4 regions of the Saccharopolyspora erythraea genome follow, and region 4 is predicted to be linked to each of the others. Evidence: riboswitches for the same ligand, from Rfam matches in the RefSeq annotation. Region 4 holds a riboswitch; each other region holds the start of a gene.
What was found. Region 4 has a riboswitch for cobalamin ahead of metE (5-methyltetrahydropteroyltriglutamate--homocysteine S-methyltransferase). Riboswitches for the same ligand answer to the same signal wherever they lie in the genome.
Positions count from the first base shown of each region.

Region 1 (4,345 bases), 880 kb from region 4:
CAGCTTGGCCGGGTCCATCGCCGAGATGTTGGCGTGCTCGTCGAGAAGCTGCTCCAGCCGCGCGATGTCGCCGTAGCTCTCGGCCCGCGCCATCGGCGGCACCAGGTGGTCGACCAGGGTGGCGTGCACCCTGCGCTTGGCCTGGGTGCCCTCGCCGGGGTCGTTGACCAGGAACGGGTAGATCAGCGGCAGGTCGCCGAGCGCGGCGTCGGGCGAGCACGCGGCCGACATCCCCGCCGTCTTGCCCGGCAGCCACTCCAGGTTGCCGTGCTTGCCGAGGTGCACCATGGCGTGCGCGCCGAACTCGTCGATGAGCCAGCGGTAGGCGGCCAGGTAGTGGTGGCTCGGCGGCAGGTCGGGGTCGTGGTAGATCGCGATCGGGTTCTCGCCGAAGCCGCGCGGCGGCTGGACCATGAGCGCGACGTTGCCCGCGCGCAGCGCGGCGAGCACGATCTCGCCGTCGGGGTCCTGCGAGCGGTCGACGAACAGCTCACCGGGCGGCGGGCCCCAGTGCTCCTCGATCTCGCCGCGCAGCTCCTCGGGCAGCGTCGCGTACCAGGACTCGTAGCGCTTGGCGGGGATGCGGACCGGGTTTCCGGAGAGCTGCTCCTCGCTCAGCCAGTCCTGGTCCTGACCGCCCGCGGCGATCAGCGCGTGGATCAGCGCGTCGCCGTCCTGCGCCGCCACGCCCGGCAGCGCGTCGGGCCCGTCCTCGGGGCCGACGTCGTAGCCGTGCTCGCGCAGTCGGCGCAGCAGCTTGACCGCGCTGGCCGGGGTGTCGAGGCCGACGGCGTTGCCGATGCGGGAGTGCTTGGTCGGGTAGGCCGACAGCATCAGCGCTAGGCGCTTCTCGTGCTGCGGGACATGGCGCAACTTCGCGTGGCGCACGGCGATTCCCGCGACGCGCGCGGCCCGCTCCGGGTCGGCGACGTAGACCGGCAGGCCCTCGGAGTCGTTCTCCTTGAACGAGAACGGCACCGTGATCAGCCGCCCGTCGAACTCGGGCACCGCGACCTGGGTGGCCATGTCCAGCGGCGAAAGGCCCTCGTCGTTGTCCTCCCACGCGGCGCGGGTGCTGGTCAGGCAGAGTCCCTGCAGGATCGGGATGTCCAGTTCGGCCAGGGCCCCTACGTCCCACGCCTCGTCGTCACCACCGGCCTGGGCGGTGGCCGGCTTGCTGCCGCCGGCGGCGAGCACGGTGACCACCAGCGCGTCGGCGCGGCGCAGCTCGCGCAGCAGCTCGGGTTCGGGAGCGCGCAGCGAGGCGCAGAAGATCGGCAGGGCCTGACCGCCGGCGTCCTCGATCGCCTCGGAGAGGGCGTGCGCGAAGGCGGTGTTGCCCGCCATGTGGTGCGCCCGGTAGTAGAGCACCGCGACGGTGGGCCCGTCGGTCTCGCGCGGAGTGCGCTCCAGCACACCCCAGGTCGGGGTCTCGATCGGCGGGGCGAAGCCGTTGCCGGTCAGCAGGATCGTGTCGGACAGGAAGTTGTGCAGCTCGGTGAGGTTCTCCGGGCCGCCCTGGGCGAGGTAGCGGTGCGCTTCGGCGCAGACGCCGCCGGGCACCGTCGAGCACTCCATCAGCTCGGCGTCGGGGGCCTGCTCGCCGCCCAGCACGACCACCGGGCGCGGACCCGCCAGCAGCGCGTCGAGCCCTTCCTCCCACGCGCGGCGGCCACCGAGCAGCCGGACCACGACGAGGTCGACGTCGTCGGTCAGCAGCGGCAGGAGGTCGTCGACGCCCAGCCGCGCCGGGTTGCCCAGCCGGTAGTCCGCGCCGCTGGCCCGCGCGCTGAGCAGATCGGTGTCCGATGTGGACAGAAGCAGGATCATGCGGCTCGCTCCTCAACTGGGTGGGCTGTCGCCCGGGATGCGCTGGTGGAGGTGGGTACGTCTGCGCGGCGGGTGACGTCGAAGGGGATGTCTGCGGGGCGGACGCTCGCGCGTCCGGCCTCCGCGAAGCCGGCGGCGCCGGACAGGGGCCTCAGAGCGGCGAGCCGACCCGGTGCCGGTCCCCGCAGCGCTCCGCCGCTGAGCGTGCGCGGCGCTCGCGCGGTTCGGCCGGTCGCCGCGTTGCCGAACCCGCGACGCGTGGTTCGGCCGGGCGCCCCGCCGCCGAGTCCGCGACGTGCGGGACGCCCTCGGCCGGGATGGCGGCGGCACCGCGGGCCGGGCGGCCTGCGGAGGCCGGATGCGCGCGTTCGGCGCATGACGACACCCTCCTCGGGGTCCTCGCCCCGGGTCGTAGGTCGCGGCGACCGGAGTCTCCTGGCTCCCGGATCAGCGCTCGCTCCGCCTTCCCACCCCGCGGGGCAGTGACGTCGTTGGAGTCCGCTCCCCGGTGACAGTGGCGGGACCGCGCCGGACTCGCACCGGCTTCCTCCACCTGTCGCCGCTCGAATACTGCGAACACTCTCCGCAACGGGGCGATCTTCCGTCAAGTTCGCCGCGCATGACACGCGTCGCAACCGTCCGGACCCGGTCGCGTGGTTTGCGTCCGCAACAACCCGGGGCCGTAGGATCGGCCGGGTGTCCACAGCAGCCCGTCCCGAACGCGATGCCTGCCCCGGTGCCCTGCGGGTGCACGACGCCGCCGACGGCGGACTGGCCCGCGTCCGCGTGCCCGGCGGCGCGCTGACACCGCGGCAGTTCGCCGTGCTCGGGGCCGCGTCGGCCGGGCTCGGCGACGGCGGCCTCGAACTCACCTCGCGGGCGAACGTGCAGGTGCGGGGCCTCGCGGCGGGACAGCAGAGCGAGCTCGCCGACCGCCTTTCCGGCGCCGGGCTGCTGCCGTCGGCCACCCACGAACGGGTGCGCAACATCCTCGGCTCGCCATACGACGACGACCGGGCGCTGCTGGACACCCAGGCCGTGGCCCGCGCTCTGGACGAAGCGCTGTGCGCGACGCCCGCGCTGGCCGATCTGCCAGGCCGTTTCCTGTTCGCCGTCGACGACGGCAGGGGAGACGTGGTGTCGATGGGCGCCGACGTCGGCCTGCTCGCGCTCGACGCCGCGACCGTCGCCCTGGTGCTCGGCGGCGTGGACTCCGGCATCCGATCCACCCCGGAAGGCGCGCCCGCGCTCGCCCTCGCCGCGGCCGAGGCGTTCCTGGCAGAGAAGGACGGCCGGGAGTGGCGGGTGAACGAGCTGCGCGACGGCGTGCGCGGGATCACCGAGCGCGTCCGCGCGGCTACCGGTGCCGTCCCGGTCGAACCGGTGCCGGTCCCGTCCACCCCGCCCGGCACGCATGCGCAGGTCGGAGAGGTCTTCCGGCGCGGCGACGCGGTCACGATCGCGGCCGGAGCGCCACTGGGCCGACTCTCGCGGGAGCAGGTGGATATCATCACCGCCGCGTCCGAGGCCGCCTGCGGTCTCCGGCTGACGCCGTGGCGAACCGTCGTCGTGACCGGCCTGCCGGCCGGCGACGCGCCATCGTGGCTGTCGGCGCTGGACGCGCGCGGGCTGGTCGTGGACGCCCGCGCACCCGGGGCCGGGGTCACCTCCTGCGCCGGGCGACCGGGGTGCGCCAAGGCACTCGCCGACGTCCGCGGGGACGCCCGGCGCGCCCTGCCGCCGCCCGGCGGACTCCCGGTGCACTGGTCCGGATGCGGACGCCGGTGCGGCAGGCCGCAGGGCAGGGTGCTGGACGTGCTCGCCACCGAGGCGGGCTACGAGGTCGGTCTCGACGACGAGACCCGGACGACCGCCACCGATTTGGACGAGGTTGGGGCCGCGCTGGACGCGGTACGGAGGGCAGTGTGAACGAGCGAACCGGGGCCGACGAGCAGTCCGGGGCAGGCAGCCCCGCGCGCTATCGCGGGGTGCCCGACTACGTGCGGGAGGGCGCGGAGATCTACCGGCGGTCCTTCGCCACCATCCGCGCCGAGGCCGAGCTCGGCGGGCTGCCGCCGGAGGTCGCCGGGGTGGCGGTGCGGATGATCCACGCCTGCGGCATGGTCGACCTGGTCGACGACCTCGCCTGGTCGCCGAACGCGGTCACCGGTGCGCGGGCCGCGTTGCGGGCCGGTGCGCCGGTGTTCTGCGACGCCGCGATGGTCGCGGCCGGGGTGACGAGGCGCAGGCTGCCCGCCGACAACGCGATCATCTGCACGCTGGGCGACGAACGCGTGCCGGAGCTGGCCCGCGAGCTGGGCACCACCCGCAGCGCGGCGGCCATGGAGCTCTGGCGCGACGACCTGGAGGGCTCGGTCGTGGCGATCGGCAACGCCCCGACGGCGCTGTTCCGGCTGCTGGAGATGATCGAGGAAGGTGCGCCCAGGCCCGCCGCGGTGCTCGGGCTGCCGGTCGGGTTCGTCGGCGCGGTGGAGTCCAAGCAGGCGCTCGCCGA
Region 1 covers NZ_CP054839.1:6,696,921-6,701,265, reverse strand. Annotated here, with positions in the region: gene cobN (cobaltochelatase subunit CobN) at 1-1,830, opposite strand, end outside; cobalamin riboswitch at 2,260-2,379, opposite strand; gene HUO13_RS29930 (precorrin-3B synthase) at 2,527-3,759, shown strand; gene HUO13_RS29925 (precorrin-8X methylmutase) at 3,819-4,345, shown strand, end outside.
Region 1: another riboswitch for cobalamin. It lies ahead of cobN (cobaltochelatase subunit CobN); the one in region 4 lies ahead of metE (5-methyltetrahydropteroyltriglutamate--homocysteine S-methyltransferase).

Region 2 (4,345 bases), 2.1 Mb from region 4:
ACCCACCAGGAACCGGGCGGCCTGCGGCAGCACGAGTCCGACGAAGCCGATGGCGCCCGAGGATGCCACCAGGGTCGCGGTCACCAGCGCGGTGCCCGCGAGCAGGAGCCCTCGTACGCGTTGCACGGCCACTCCCAGCGAGGCGGCCGAGTCGTGACCGAAAGCGAAGGCGTCCAGCGCACCCGCCTGCGACTGGCACAGCAGCAGGCCCAGCGCGCACACCGCGCCCGCGAGCGCGACGTCGTCCCATCGGGCCCCGGACAGGGAACCGAGCAGCCAGAACAGCACGCCCTGGGTCTGCTGGGCGTCGGCGGAGGTCATGACGATGTATGAGGTCAGCGCGGAGAACAGCTGGCTGCCCGCGACGCCGGCGAGGATGACGCGGCTCGTGCCGCCGCCCGCGAGCGCGGCCAGCGCCATCACCAGGGCGAAGGCGACCAGCGCGCCGGCGAACGCACCGACGGCCAGCCCGATCGCGCCCGCGCCCGCGCCGAGCACGGCGACCACCACCGCACCGGTGGACGCCCCCGACGAGATCCCCAGCAGGTACGGGTCCGCCAGCGGATTGCGCAGCAGCGACTGCAACACCGCACCGCAGACGCCCAGGCCCGCGCCGCAGATCGCCGCCAGCAGCGCCCTGGGCAGGCGCAGCTCCCACACGATGCCCTGCGCGATGCGGGAAACGTCGGTGGTGCCCAGCCCGAGCCGCGCCCGGACCACCTCGGTGACGTCACCGACCGAGATGTCGGCCGGTCCCACGGTGAGCACGACCGCGACCGACATCACCAGCACGGGCAAGCCACCCGCGACAAGCCAACGGGCCCGCGTGCGGATCACCCGTGCCGCTCCATGGCGACGAGCTTGTCGGCCAGCGCCTCGATTCCGTCGACGGTGCGCATGCTGACGTTCAGCGCGGTGCCGCTCATCGGGATCCAGTCCTGCCGCCGCACTGCCTCGAGCTGCGACACCGCGGGGTCGCCGCGCAGGAAGTCCACCTTGGACCTGAGGCTGTCGCCCTCCTGGTCCCTGGTGAGGTCGCCGAGCACCAGAACCGTCGGCTCGCGGCTCAGCACGTCCTCCCAACCGACCTGGGGCCACATCGATGCCACGTCCCCGTAGGCGTTGCGCACGCCCAACGCGCGGGCCATGATCCCCGGAGAACCGGTTCCACCGGCCACGTAAGGCGATTCGGTCCTGGCGAACCAGAACAGCACCGACTGCTCGTCGCGCGACCGCAACCCGGCCACGCGGGCTTGAGCGGCCGCGACCCGCCCCCGCAACTGGGCGACGAGGGCATCACCGCGCTCCGGCACTCCGAAGATCGTGGCGATCTCGTGGACCTCGCGGTAGATGTCGTCCAGCTCGGTCGGCCTGCCCAGCGGCGCCTCCTCCGGCAGGCAGTTGCTAGGCGAGAGGTAGGTCGGCACGCCCAACTGCGCGAACCGGTCCCGCGAGGCAACGCGCTGGTCGGTGAAGATGGCGTGGTACGCGCCCAGCACGATGTCGGGCTCGGTCGCCAGCACGCCCTCGAACGACGGGGTGTTCTCCGCCAACCGGGGCACTCGCGCGTTGGCCGCGGCCAGGTGCGGCGCGACGGGTTCGGTCCAGGTCGCGGTCCCGACCATCCGGTCCTGCAGTCCCAGCGAGAGCATGATCTCGGTCGTGCTCTGGTTGAGGCTCACCGCACGCCGCGGCGGTGTCTCGACGACGACATCGCGATCGCAGTTGCGCATGGCAGTGGACTGCCCTGGCGGGGCACTTCCCGTGGGCGGCGCTGAACATCCGCAGAGGGCGACCGCGACCACACCGGCGAGCAGGGTCTTGCGCCCTGGCCGGGCAAGACGACGCCGGCGCGCGAAAAGAGAGAACAGCAGCATCCGTGTCCTTCGCTCGGGCTCGTACGCGAAGCCGCAAGGGGCGAGTCCCCGCACGCCCGGGCGGGCGCGCGGGGAACCAGCAGGTCTTCGGACTCGGGCGCAATCCGGAACGGGGAGCCTTCCCGGGAACCGCTCCCAGTGGCGGGCCGCACGCGGCCCTTCCCCGTCCGCCGCCCCTACCGCTGCGCGTCAGTTCCGGCTTCCGACCGGATTCCCTGACCCGTTCACCGGGTACGGCTGGCTCGCAGGCACCCTAACCGACACGATCACGTCCGCCCAACCAACGTGAGCCTTCTCGCAGCGGCGCGAACCGGCCGGTGCTCATTCCCGGTTCGGTTCCTCCGAAGCGCCGCGCAGGGCCGCGAGCTCGGCCCGGGAGCGGATGCCGAGCTTGGTGTAGATGCGGGTCAGGTGGTACTGGACCGTCTTGGTGGACAGGAACAGTTCCGCGGCGGCCTCCCGGTTGGACAGTCCGCGTGCGACGAGCCGGGCGACGGCCTCCTCCTGCGGGGTGAGCTCGTTGAAGGCCCGCTCCGCGCGCAACGCGTGCACGCCGCCTGCTTTGAGCTCGCGGTCGCACCGCTCCACGTAGGTCGCGGCGCCCATGGTGGCGAAGCCGTCGCGGGCGGTGGTGAGGACCGCGTCCGCCTCGCGGCGCTTCCCGGCCCGCCGCAACGTCTGGCCGTAGGCGAAGGCGACGCGCGCGTGGTCGTAGCGCAGCGGAAGCCCTTCGAGCAGTTCCAGGGCCTGCTCGAAGGCGGCCGCGGCCGCGGCCGGATCGCCCTGCGCGCCCAGCAGCCGGCCACGGGCCGCCGCGAGCCGAGCCCGGGCGGAGGCGTGCTCGCGCGCGGCCGCCAGCCGCTCGTGCGGCAGCAGGAACGCGTCGGCCTCCTCGTGGCGTCCTTCCAGCACGAGGGCGTGGGCGTACATGTCGTGCCACGGCCAGTGGCCGGGTTCGTCGATGCCGGCGGCGGCCCAGGACTGGGTGAGCGGATGCAGGGCTCGCAGCACGCCTGCGGAGTCGGCGCGCGCCTCGGCGACCTGCGCCCGGGCCAGGTAGGTGGGGACCCGCATGATCTCGTAGTCCTGCGGTCCGGCGTCGCAGCGCAGCAACGCCTGCTCGGCCTGCTCCCACTCACCGCGCAACGCGTGCACGGTCACCTCGGTCCAGTGCAGCAGCGGACCGGTGAGGACGATGCCGCTGCGTTCGAGCAGAGGCGCCGCGTCGCGCACGGTGCGCATCGCGTCGTCCCACGCCCCGGCGAGGAACTGCGCGCGTGCGAGCCAGGCCCGCGCCCACAGCGAGATCCGGGTCGAACCGCCGAGGAAGGTCGTCGGCACGGCGCTTTCCAGCTCGGCGCGCGCGTCGTCGACCGCGTCGGTGAGCAGGTTGAGCCAGCCGCGGGCCATCATCACCCGCTGGGCCTGCGCTCCGTGGCGAACCCGCTCCCCCAGGCGCGCGTAGTCGCGGCGCGCCTGGCGAGCCCGTCCCGTCGCGGCCAGCCCCAGCCCGCGGATCGCGGCGGCCTCGACCGCGGCTGGCGCCTCCGGCCCCGCCAGCGAGATCGCCCGGTCGGCCCAGGTCACGAGATCGTCGGCGCGGCAGCGGACGAGCGCGTGCAGCACGTAGCGCTGGCAGATCAGCGCGGCGACGTCCGGGTCGCGCTCGGCGTTGACCAGCCGCCAGGCCCGGCCGAGCCGGGACTCCGCCTCGGCCACCCGCCCGCGGACGACGGCCAGGTAGCCCAGCACCGCGTTGCGCAGCGGCGTCTCGCGCAGGCTCTCCACCTCGGGAACGAGGGCGGCGGCCGCGAACACGTCTCCGGCCCCGATCAGCGCGTCGACGGCGCGGCTGATGCGGCTTTCCCGCTCCAGCCGGTCCTCGGTGAGCCGGCTCGCGTCGATGAGCAGTGACGCGGCCTCCGCCCACGCCCCTTCCGATGCCCGCTCGGTGGCCAGCGCGTCGAGGCGATCGGCGACGGCGGGGTCCGGCACGGGACTCGCGGCGACGAGGAGCCGCAGTTTGCGGGCCGGGTCGTCGACCAGGCCGGCCGCCCGGCGGTGCAGGCCGGACCTGCGGCCCGGTGCCAGTGCGGCCAGCACGGCGGCGCGCACCATGGGGTCCGCGGGACCGACCTCGGTCAGCCCACGAGCTGCGAGGCAGACCAGCCCCGTGGCGCAGGCTTCGTCGAGAACGGTCAGCAGGCCGTCCTCGACACCCGCCAGCAGCGCGGCGTCGCGGACCGCTGTGCCCGGTCCCAGCACGGCAGTCGCCTCCACGAAACCCCGAACGGCCGGCGAGCAGCCCGCGAGCAGTTCGCGCACCCGTGCGGCCACCGCGGCGGGGGCCGGAAGCCCGGGGTCGAAACGCGTCCACGTCGCAGCGGGAACCTCGTCCAGCAACTGCGCGATGTGGCGTGCGACGCCCTGGGTGTGGTGGCAGAGCCGTTCCGCGATCGACGGGTGCA
Region 2 covers NZ_CP054839.1:3,737,555-3,741,899, reverse strand. Annotated here, with positions in the region: gene HUO13_RS17165 (FecCD family ABC transporter permease) at 1-837, opposite strand, end outside; gene HUO13_RS17160 (ABC transporter substrate-binding protein) at 834-1,733, opposite strand; cobalamin riboswitch at 1,939-2,134, opposite strand; gene HUO13_RS17155 (helix-turn-helix transcriptional regulator) at 2,199-4,345, opposite strand, start outside.
Region 2: another riboswitch for cobalamin. It lies ahead of HUO13_RS17160 (ABC transporter substrate-binding protein); the one in region 4 lies ahead of metE (5-methyltetrahydropteroyltriglutamate--homocysteine S-methyltransferase).

Region 3 (4,345 bases), 900 kb from region 4:
CAGCGGGCGGTTGCGCCGCTGGCGAGTCGTCAGTCCGTCGGCTGGCACTGTCGATGGCTGTCCCTGAGGCATGCTCCGACCCTAAGCCAAGTGGCGCCGATCTCAGCGGCCCCGGTCGGGGGGCATCCGTCCGCGGCAGCCAGGCCATCAGGACGCGGTAGCGGGACGATCAGACCGCGCGACCGCGGTTGCCCCGGGAACGAAAAGGCCCTCGCGCTCAACCAGCCTGGGGGTTACCGGGAGCGCGAGGGCACTTTTCAGGTCCACCCCTGGGGGTCAGGTGGACGCGAACACCGTACCAACCGGCCTGCGAGACCCGTACGCGAGATCTCCAATCTCGTAATCAAAACGAGATCAAGCCGCGCGCGAACCGCCGTCCCGCACGGCGCGCACGACACCGGCGACGTTGTCGGCCGACAGTTCCTCCAGCCGCAGGCACGGCGCCGAGAGCGCGCCGGCGAGCCGGTCGGCGAGCCCCAGCCGCACCATCCCGTTCTCGCAGTCGACGACGACCGAGGCCACACCGGCGTCGGCGAGCAGCCCCGCCGAGCGCACCGCGTCGTCGACCGCACGGCGGGCACGTCCGTCCACATTGGACCTCAGTGGGACCGTCGCCTTGCCGTCGGTGAGCAGCACCAGCAGCGGACGGCGGCGCGGGTCGCGCGTGCGCTCGGTACCGATGACCTTGTGCGCCTTGAGCAGTCCGTCGGCCAGCGGCGTGCGCCCGCCGGTGCGCAACCTCCGCATCCGGACCGCAGCGGTGTCCACAGAGGACGTGGGCGGCAGCGCCACCTCAGCGGAGTCGCCGCGGAAGGTCACCACCCCGACCTTGTCCCGGCGCTGGTAGGCGTCGCGCAGCAGGGAGAGCACGGCACCGCTGACTGCCGACATCCGCTCGCGGGCCGCCATCGACCCCGACGCGTCGACCACGAACAGCACCAGGTTGCCTTCCCTGCCCTCGCGGACGGCGTGCCGCACGTCGTGGCCGCGGAGCACCAGCCCGGGACCGCTGCGCCCGCGCGCGGACTGATGCGGCGCCGCGGCGCTCAGCGTCGCGGGCAGGTGGATGCCATGTCCGTCCACTGTGGAAGCGCGTACGGCGCGGCCGGTGCGCGACCGCGAGCGCGAGCGCCTGCCGGGCGCTCCCTCACCGACACCCGGCACTTCCAGCAACCGAGCCCGGAACGCCGCCGCGGGCGGCGCGGGCGGACGCTCCGACGGGGCCTTGCGGCGCGGCTCACCGCCCTCCTCCGGGCTGGCTTGACCGCCACCCGGACCGCCGTCCGGGCCGTCGTCGTCCGGGCCGCCATCGTCGGGGCCGGATGCGCCACCCGGACCGCCTTCATCCGGATCGTCGTCGCCGGACTGCTCGTCCCGCTCGTCGCCGGACTGCTCGTCGCGCTCGTCCTCCGGCGGGTTGTCCGCGTGCTGGGCGGCATCGGAGAGCGCCTGCTGCAACTGCTCCTCCTCCACCCCGGGCTCGTCGAACGGGTCGCGGCGCCTGCGGTGCGGCAGCGCGAGACGGGCGGCGGCCTCGACGTCGGCCTCGGCCACCGACTCAGCGCCGCGCCAGGCCGCGTGCGCCACCGCCGTCCGGGCGAGCACGAGGTCGGCGCGCATGCCGTCGACCTCGAAGGCAGCGCACAGCGCGGAGATCCGCCGCAGCTCGGAGTCCGGCAGCACCACAGAGCCGACCCGTTCCCGGGCGGCGGCGATCCGCTTGGCCAGGTCGGCGTCCTCGTCCTCCCAACGGCGGGCGAACCCAGCCGGGTCGGCCTCGAACGCCAGCCGCCGCCGCACCACCTCGGTCCGCGTCGGCACGTCGCGGGAGGCCGTGACGTGGACCGTGAGGCCGAACCGGTCGAGCAGCTGCGGCCGCAGCTCGCCCTCCTCGGGATTCATCGTGCCGACGAGCAGGAACGAGGCGGCGTGGGCCACCGAGACACCCTCGCGTTCGACATGCGCGCGTCCCATCGCGGCGGCGTCGAGCAGCAGGTCGACGAGGTGGTCGTGCAGCAGGTTCACCTCGTCGACGTAGAGAACGCCGCGGTGGGCGGCCGCGAGCAGACCGGGCTGGTAGGCGCGGACGCCGTCGGTGAGGGCGCGCTCCAGGTCCAACGAGCCGACCAGGCGGTCCTCGGTCGCGCCGACCGGGAGCTCCACCAGCCGCGCGGGGCGGACCGACGAGGCGGTGCCGTCGTGCGGGCCGTCGGGGCACCGCGGGTCGGCGTCCAGCGGTGCGCAGCCGAAGCGGCAGTCCGGCACCACGTCGAGCTCGGGCAGCAGCGCGGCCAGCGCGCGCACGATGGTCGACTTGGCGGTGCCCTTCTCGCCGCGGACCAGGACCCCGCCGATGCGCGGGTGCACCGCGTTGAGCAGCAGGGCCAGCCGCAGGTCGTCGTGTCCGACCACGGCGGAGAACGGGTAGCGCACAGCGGTCATGCGTGCAGTTCCTTCCTCGGGTCTCGGGCGCCCCGGGTGGTGGGAACAAGGGGTGGCAGTGTCCTGACTCCCGGCTCGCCGCGTCCCTCCGGCCTTCCCAGGTCGCCCCGGTGGCTCGCGGGGGAGGTCCGCTCCCCGGTCACAGTGGCGCCGGCCGTGCCGGACTCCAACCGGCTTCCTGACGCACTCCTTGCTTTGACCACCGTGCATCGTCGCAGACCGCGATCACCGGCGAGGGCACGGCGTAACGAGAACCACTACTCCGGCGGATCGCCTCGGCCCGTCAACGGCGCGATGCGCAGGGCATTTCCGGGGCGGTGCATGTCCTGGGCATCGGACACGGCTGCATCAGGGAGTCCGTTCCAAGGCGCTCCCGCGCGCGGGACACCGCTCTTCCCCGAACCCGCCAGGGCTGCTCGGCTCCGCTCCGCCGGTTGCCGCCGCTCGCCACCTGGCCGCCCGCGTCGGGCTCGTCGCAGCCCGATCCGCCGGCACGGCAGCTACGCACCGTCTCCGGCGCGCTCGCCGCTACCTCGCCGCGCCGCCGACCGTCGGGTTCGCGGTGCGAGTGCGCGGGTCGCGTCGCATCTCGATGTGCGGAATCCCGTCCTCCAGGTACTCCTCGCCATCCTCGACGAAGCCGAAGGAGCGGTAGAACTCCAGCGCGTAGGTCTGCGCCGAGAGCACCGCGGGCTCGCGCTGCACCTCGGCGACGGCGGCCCGCATCAGCTTGCGGGCGAGCCCGAGACCGCGCGCGCTCTTGGCGGTGCAGACCCGGCCGATCCGGAAGGTGCCGTCGGGGTCCTCCAGCAACCGCAGGTAGCCGAGCACGTAGCCATCTGCTGAATCGATCCAGAAGTGGCGAGTCGTGGTTTCCAGATCACGACCGTCCAACTCGGGGTAAGGGCACTCCTGCTCGACCACGAAGACGTCAACGCGCAACCGCAGCATCCGGTAGAAGTCTTCGGCATCGAGATCCGCCGTGTAGGCGCGGTGCACAGAGGTCGCAAGAGGCTGAAGGGTCACCCTTACCTGGATATCACAACCGACCCCCGACAACCGCATCCACGAGCACTCGGAGTTGCTAACAACACCCTCCGCAGCGGATGAGTCCGCCGCAGGTCACACGCACCCCGGCTACCGGAAGCGCCAAGCCCGCCGCCTCACGCTCCCGCGATCTCGCCGGCGTAGGTCGCCAGCCGCGTGTAGACACCCGGCTGCTCCGGCCGTCCACAGCCCACGCCGTACGACACGACCCCGACCAGGCGCCCGTTGACCACGTACGGGCCACCCGAGTCACCCCCGCACGCATCCCGCCCGCCCTCGGGCGTGCCCGCGCAGAACATCGACGACCGGTCGAAGCCGGCGTAAGCCCGGCCGCACTCGGCGTCCGGGGTGACAGGCACCTCGACGGAACGCAGCACCGACGACTGCGCCCCCGACTCGGACGTGCGGCCCCAGCCGTAGACCCGGCCGACCGTCCCGGTCTGGTACGGCGCGGTCTCCCCCTGCCCGACGAGCGGGAGGACGCGGTAGTCCACCGGGGTCCGAAGCGTCAGGACCGCGACGTCGTGCCCGCTGGCGAAACCCTGGTACCGCGGGTGGACCCACGCGGCGTCGACGGCACTGACGACCCCCTCCTGCGTCCGCAGGTCGGACCGTCCGACGACCGCGCGAAGGCCGCCGAGCGGACGTGGCTTGCCGGTCGAAAGATCGATGGTGCAGTGCGCGGCGGTCACCACCTTGATCGGACTGAGGAGCGCACCGCCGCAGAACTGGCGGTCCGATTCGTCGGTGAGCGCCACGATCCACGGCGCCTCGGCGGCCGAGGTCTCCGAACCCCCGAGCACACGCGCTTCGGGCTCCGCAGCCGCGGCGGCGGCCGGGTAGACCCCCGCGAGCA
Region 3 covers NZ_CP054839.1:6,713,141-6,717,485, forward strand. Annotated here, with positions in the region: gene cobO (cob(I)yrinic acid a,c-diamide adenosyltransferase) at 1-72, opposite strand, end outside; gene HUO13_RS29985 (putative cobaltochelatase) at 355-2,442, opposite strand; cobalamin riboswitch at 2,480-2,661, opposite strand; gene HUO13_RS29990 (GNAT family N-acetyltransferase) at 2,971-3,468, opposite strand; gene HUO13_RS29995 (S1 family serine peptidase) at 3,606-4,345, opposite strand, start outside.
Region 3: another riboswitch for cobalamin. It lies ahead of HUO13_RS29985 (putative cobaltochelatase); the one in region 4 lies ahead of metE (5-methyltetrahydropteroyltriglutamate--homocysteine S-methyltransferase).

Region 4 (4,345 bases):
ACGGCAAGTCAAGCCCACGGCGGAGTCGAGGCGGCGTCACCGAGCACAGCGGTGGCGCCGCCTTTCCGGTGCACCGAGGTACCTCACCGAGGGCGGCCGCACGCCGGTCGGCCTCACGCCGAGGGCCGCACAGGCCCTACGCCGGCGCGTGCCTGGCGGCGGGCGCCGCGATTCCGAGGATCCGGTCCCCGAGAACCGGCAGGTCCGCCCGGAGGGTGCGGACCTCGGACACGTCGACATCGGCGGTGATGACCTCCTCGTCGTCCCCGGCCTCGGCGAGCACCTCGCCCCACGGGTCGACGACCAGGCTGCCGCCGGCCTGCCGCATGCCGGCGTGGGTGCCGGCGGCGCAGCACGCCAGGACCACGGCCTGCTCCTCCACCGCCCGCGCGCGGACCAGGATCCGCCACTGCTCGCGGCGGTGAGCAGGCCACGCGGAGGGCACCACCAGCACCTCCGTCCCGGCGTCGACCAACGCGCGGAACAGTTCCGGGAAGCGCAGGTCGTAGCAGATCGCCAAGCCCAGTTCGCCCAGCTCGGTGGGCATGGCCACGACGTCCCGCCCGGCGGCCATGAACACGGCCTCTCCGGTGTCGAAGCCGTAGCGGTGGATCTTGCGGTACGTGCCGCGAAGCGCCCCGGCGCGGTCGAAGACCAACGCGGTGTTGTAGAGCGCACCGCTGTCGTCGCGCTCGACGATGGTCCCCGCGTGCAACCACACGCCCGCGGACCTGGCCGCATCCGACATGATCCGCGCGGTAGGGCCGTCCTCCACGGGTTCGGCACCCTCCTGCCACGCGTCGTAGTCCCAGGCTCCGGTCGTCCAGAGCTCCGGGAGGACCACGATGTCGTCACCGGCCCGGCCGCGGACGAGCCCGGCGGCCCGAGTGCGGCGTTGCGCGGCGGATTCGGTGTCCGAGACCGAGAGCTGAACCAGGGTGGCGCGCATCTTCTGCCACCTCCTCGGAAGAGTTCACCCATTCTCGCGTCCCGTCCGCCGCGCCGCACGTCCGGAGCGGACGGCGGAGGTGCCCTCGACCGGATGCGGACCCGGAAATCGATGTCCAGGCGCCGCAAAGGATTTCCCGGCCGTTCCTGTGCGCTGGCGGCGGGATGTCCTGGCACCGGCTGGCCGGGGACAGCCCGCGCGACGGCCTATCGCACGCGTGCGCCGGTGATGAAGAAACCTTCGCCCACCGGTCGCGCGAACTCCGGCAGCAGGTCGTCGAAGCGCTCGCCCCGCCCGAACCCGCCGGCGGCGAGGATCGCCTGCGCGCGGTGCGGGGTCAGCCCCTTCCAGTTCGGCGTCGCCCGGCCGATGCGGACGTAGTCGCGCAGGAGCCTCCACGCGAACCCGTGGTCGCCGCCCGGGCGCAGCGACGCGAGCAGCCGCCTGCCGTCTCCGCGCCAGGTGTGCCAGGTGCTGTCGGCGATCAGCACCGCGCCACCCGGCCTGAGCACTCGACTCCACGCGGCCGTGGCCCGCACGGGTGCGGGCAGCGTCCAGAGCACGTACCGCGCGGTGACGAGGTCGAACGTGCCCGCGAGGTCTTCGACGTCATGCGCCCCGCACTCCTCGAAACGCACGTCCACGCCCCGGCGCTCGGCTTCCTCCCGCGCATAGCCGAGCATCGTCGCGGAGGGGTCGACGGCGGTGACGCGGTGCCCGAGCTCGGCCAGCAGGGTCGAGAGGAACCCCGTGCCCGTACCGACGTCCAGCACATCGAGAGGCCCGTCACCGCCCGGATGCAGGGCGGGCACGACCTTCTCGCACGCCGTGCGCCACGCATCGCGCCGATCCGCGCTGAAACGCCGGTAGAAGCGGTCGTAGTCGCGGGCCCGCCGGTCCCAGTTCCGGCGCACCGCGTCGAGAGCGCCGTTGACGTCGCCCACCCGTACCAACTCCTTCCAGCCCGATCACCGCATTCGGCACGACCGTATGGTCCCGGCGCGCGGTGTGGTCTCGCGGGTCCCGCGGCTGCTGAACGAAGCCGGAGGCCGCCGGATGTGACTGGCCTCTCACCGATGCGGCTCAAATGCATGAACGACGACTTCAGGCCCGAGTTCCGCCCCGCCGATGCACGCATTCCGATGCGACCACCCTTCGGGAGGACTTGCCAACGGGGATCGGGTCACTAGCCTGTCGTGTGCTGGTGGTTCGTCCGCCACGGACGCGGTGGAGAGCCGCGACCGCGGTGGACGAGGCAAGAGGGAACCCGGTGCGAATCCGGGACTGCCCCGCAGCGGTGAGCGGGAACGAACGCCGTCACCGGTCTCAGAAGACCGGAAACAGAGCACTGGACCACTGCGTCTGGGAAGCGACGGCCATTAGGAACCCCGGCCAAGGCCGGGAGCGCCCGCGAGTCCGAAGACCTGCCACCGGTGCGTGCACACCCGTGCACGCTGATCCGAGGTCTCGAGGGAGGACCTGGCGGATGCCCAGACCGCGGCTATGACCGCTCGCTGGCGCTCCGGCACGCCTCCGTCCGGACCTCGGAGTCCCATGCTGTCGAGCTCGCGAGGAGAGGGCGTTGACCACCAAGATCGGATCGACCGTACTCGGGTATCCCCGGATCGGACCGAACCGGGAACTCAAGCGCGCGTTGGAGAGCTACTGGGCTTCGCGCAGCAGCGCGGAGGACCTGCGGGAGGTCGCGCGCCAGCTGCGCGTCGACACCTGGCGCACGCTCCAGGACGCGGGGCTGGACTCCGTCCCCGGCAACACGTTCTCGTACTACGACCAGGTGCTCGACACCGCGGTCACCTTCGGCGCTGTTCCCCCGCGCTACACCGAGCTGGGGCTGAACCCGCTGGACACCTACTTCGCCATGGCGCGGGGCGTGGACTCCACGCCGCCGCTGGAGATGACGAAGTGGTTCGACACCAACTACCACTACCTCGTTCCCGAGATCGGCCCGGACACGCGGTTCTCGCTGACCGACCGGACTCCGGTGCGGCAGTTCCAGGAAGCCGCGGACCTGGGCGTCACCACGCGGCCGGTGCTGGTCGGCCCGCTGACCTTCCTGCTGCTGTCCAAGGCCGCCGAAGGCGCGCCGGAGTCGTTCCGCCCGTTGGACAAGCTCGACGAGCTGCTGACCGCCTACGCCGAACTGCTCGGTGAGCTCAAGCGGGCCGGAGCCGAATGGGTCCAGCTCGACGAGCCCGCCTTCGCCGCCGACCGCTCGCAGGCGGAACTGGACGCGCTGCGCGCGGCCTACCGCAAGCTCGGCGAGCTGACCGACCGGCCGAACCTGCTGGTGGCCGGGTACTTCGGTGATCTCGGTGACGCGCTGGACGTGCTGGCCTCCGCCCCGGTCGAGGCGCTCGGCGTCGACCTCGTGGCCGGTTCCTCCACTGTGGACAAGCTGTCGACGCTGTCCGGGCTGCGGGACAAGACGCTGGTCGCCGGCCTGGTCGACGGCCGCAACATCTGGCGCACCGACCTCGACAAGGCGTTGACCACCGGCGCGACCCTGCTGGGCCTGGCCGGCGAAGTGGCCGTCGGCACCTCGTGCTCGCTGCTGCACGTGCCCTACGACGTCGAGGCCGAGGAGCAGATCGACCCGCAGGTCAAGTCCTGGCTGGCCTTCGCGGTGCAGAAGGTGCGCGAGGTCGTCGTGCTGGGCCGCGCGCTGCGCGAGGGACGCGACGCCGTCGCCGACGAGCTGGCGGCAGCCGCCGCCGCGGTCGCCGACCGCGCCAAGGCCGACCGCGTCCGCAACAACCGCGTCCAGGCCCGGCTGCAATCGCTGCGGCCCGAGCACTCCCGCCGCAACGACTACGCGCTGCGCCAGGAGGCTCAGGAGAAGTCGCTGCGGCTGCCTCCGCTGCCGACGACGACCATCGGTTCCTTCCCGCAGACCACCGACGTCCGCAAGGCGCGCGCGGAACTGCGCAAGGGCACCATCGACGAGGCCGCCTACAACCAGCGCATGCGCGACGAGATCCAGCGCGTGATCAAGCTGCAGGAGGACCTCGGACTGGACGTGCTGGTGCACGGCGAGCCCGAGCGCAACGACATGGTGCAGTACTTCTCCGAGCACATGGAGGGCTTCGTCAGCACCCACAAGGGCTGGGTGCAGTCCTACGGCTCGCGCTGCGTGCGCCCGCCGATCCTGTTCGGCGACGTCTCCCGCCCGAACCCCATGACCGTCGACTGGGCCACCTACGCCCAGAAGCAGACCGAGAAGCCGGTCAAGGGGATGCTCACCGGCCCGGTGACGATCCTGGCATGGTCGTTCGTCCGCGACGACCAGCCGCTGGCCGACACCGCCAAGCAGGTCGCGCTGGCCATCCGCGACGAGGTGCACGACCTCGAGTCGGCCGGCATCCGGATGGTCCAGGT
Region 4 covers NZ_CP054839.1:5,813,816-5,818,160, forward strand. Annotated here, with positions in the region: gene HUO13_RS25955 (carbon-nitrogen family hydrolase) at 137-949, opposite strand; gene HUO13_RS25960 (class I SAM-dependent methyltransferase) at 1,156-1,893, opposite strand; cobalamin riboswitch at 2,138-2,395, shown strand; gene metE (5-methyltetrahydropteroyltriglutamate--homocysteine S-methyltransferase) at 2,532-4,345, shown strand, end outside.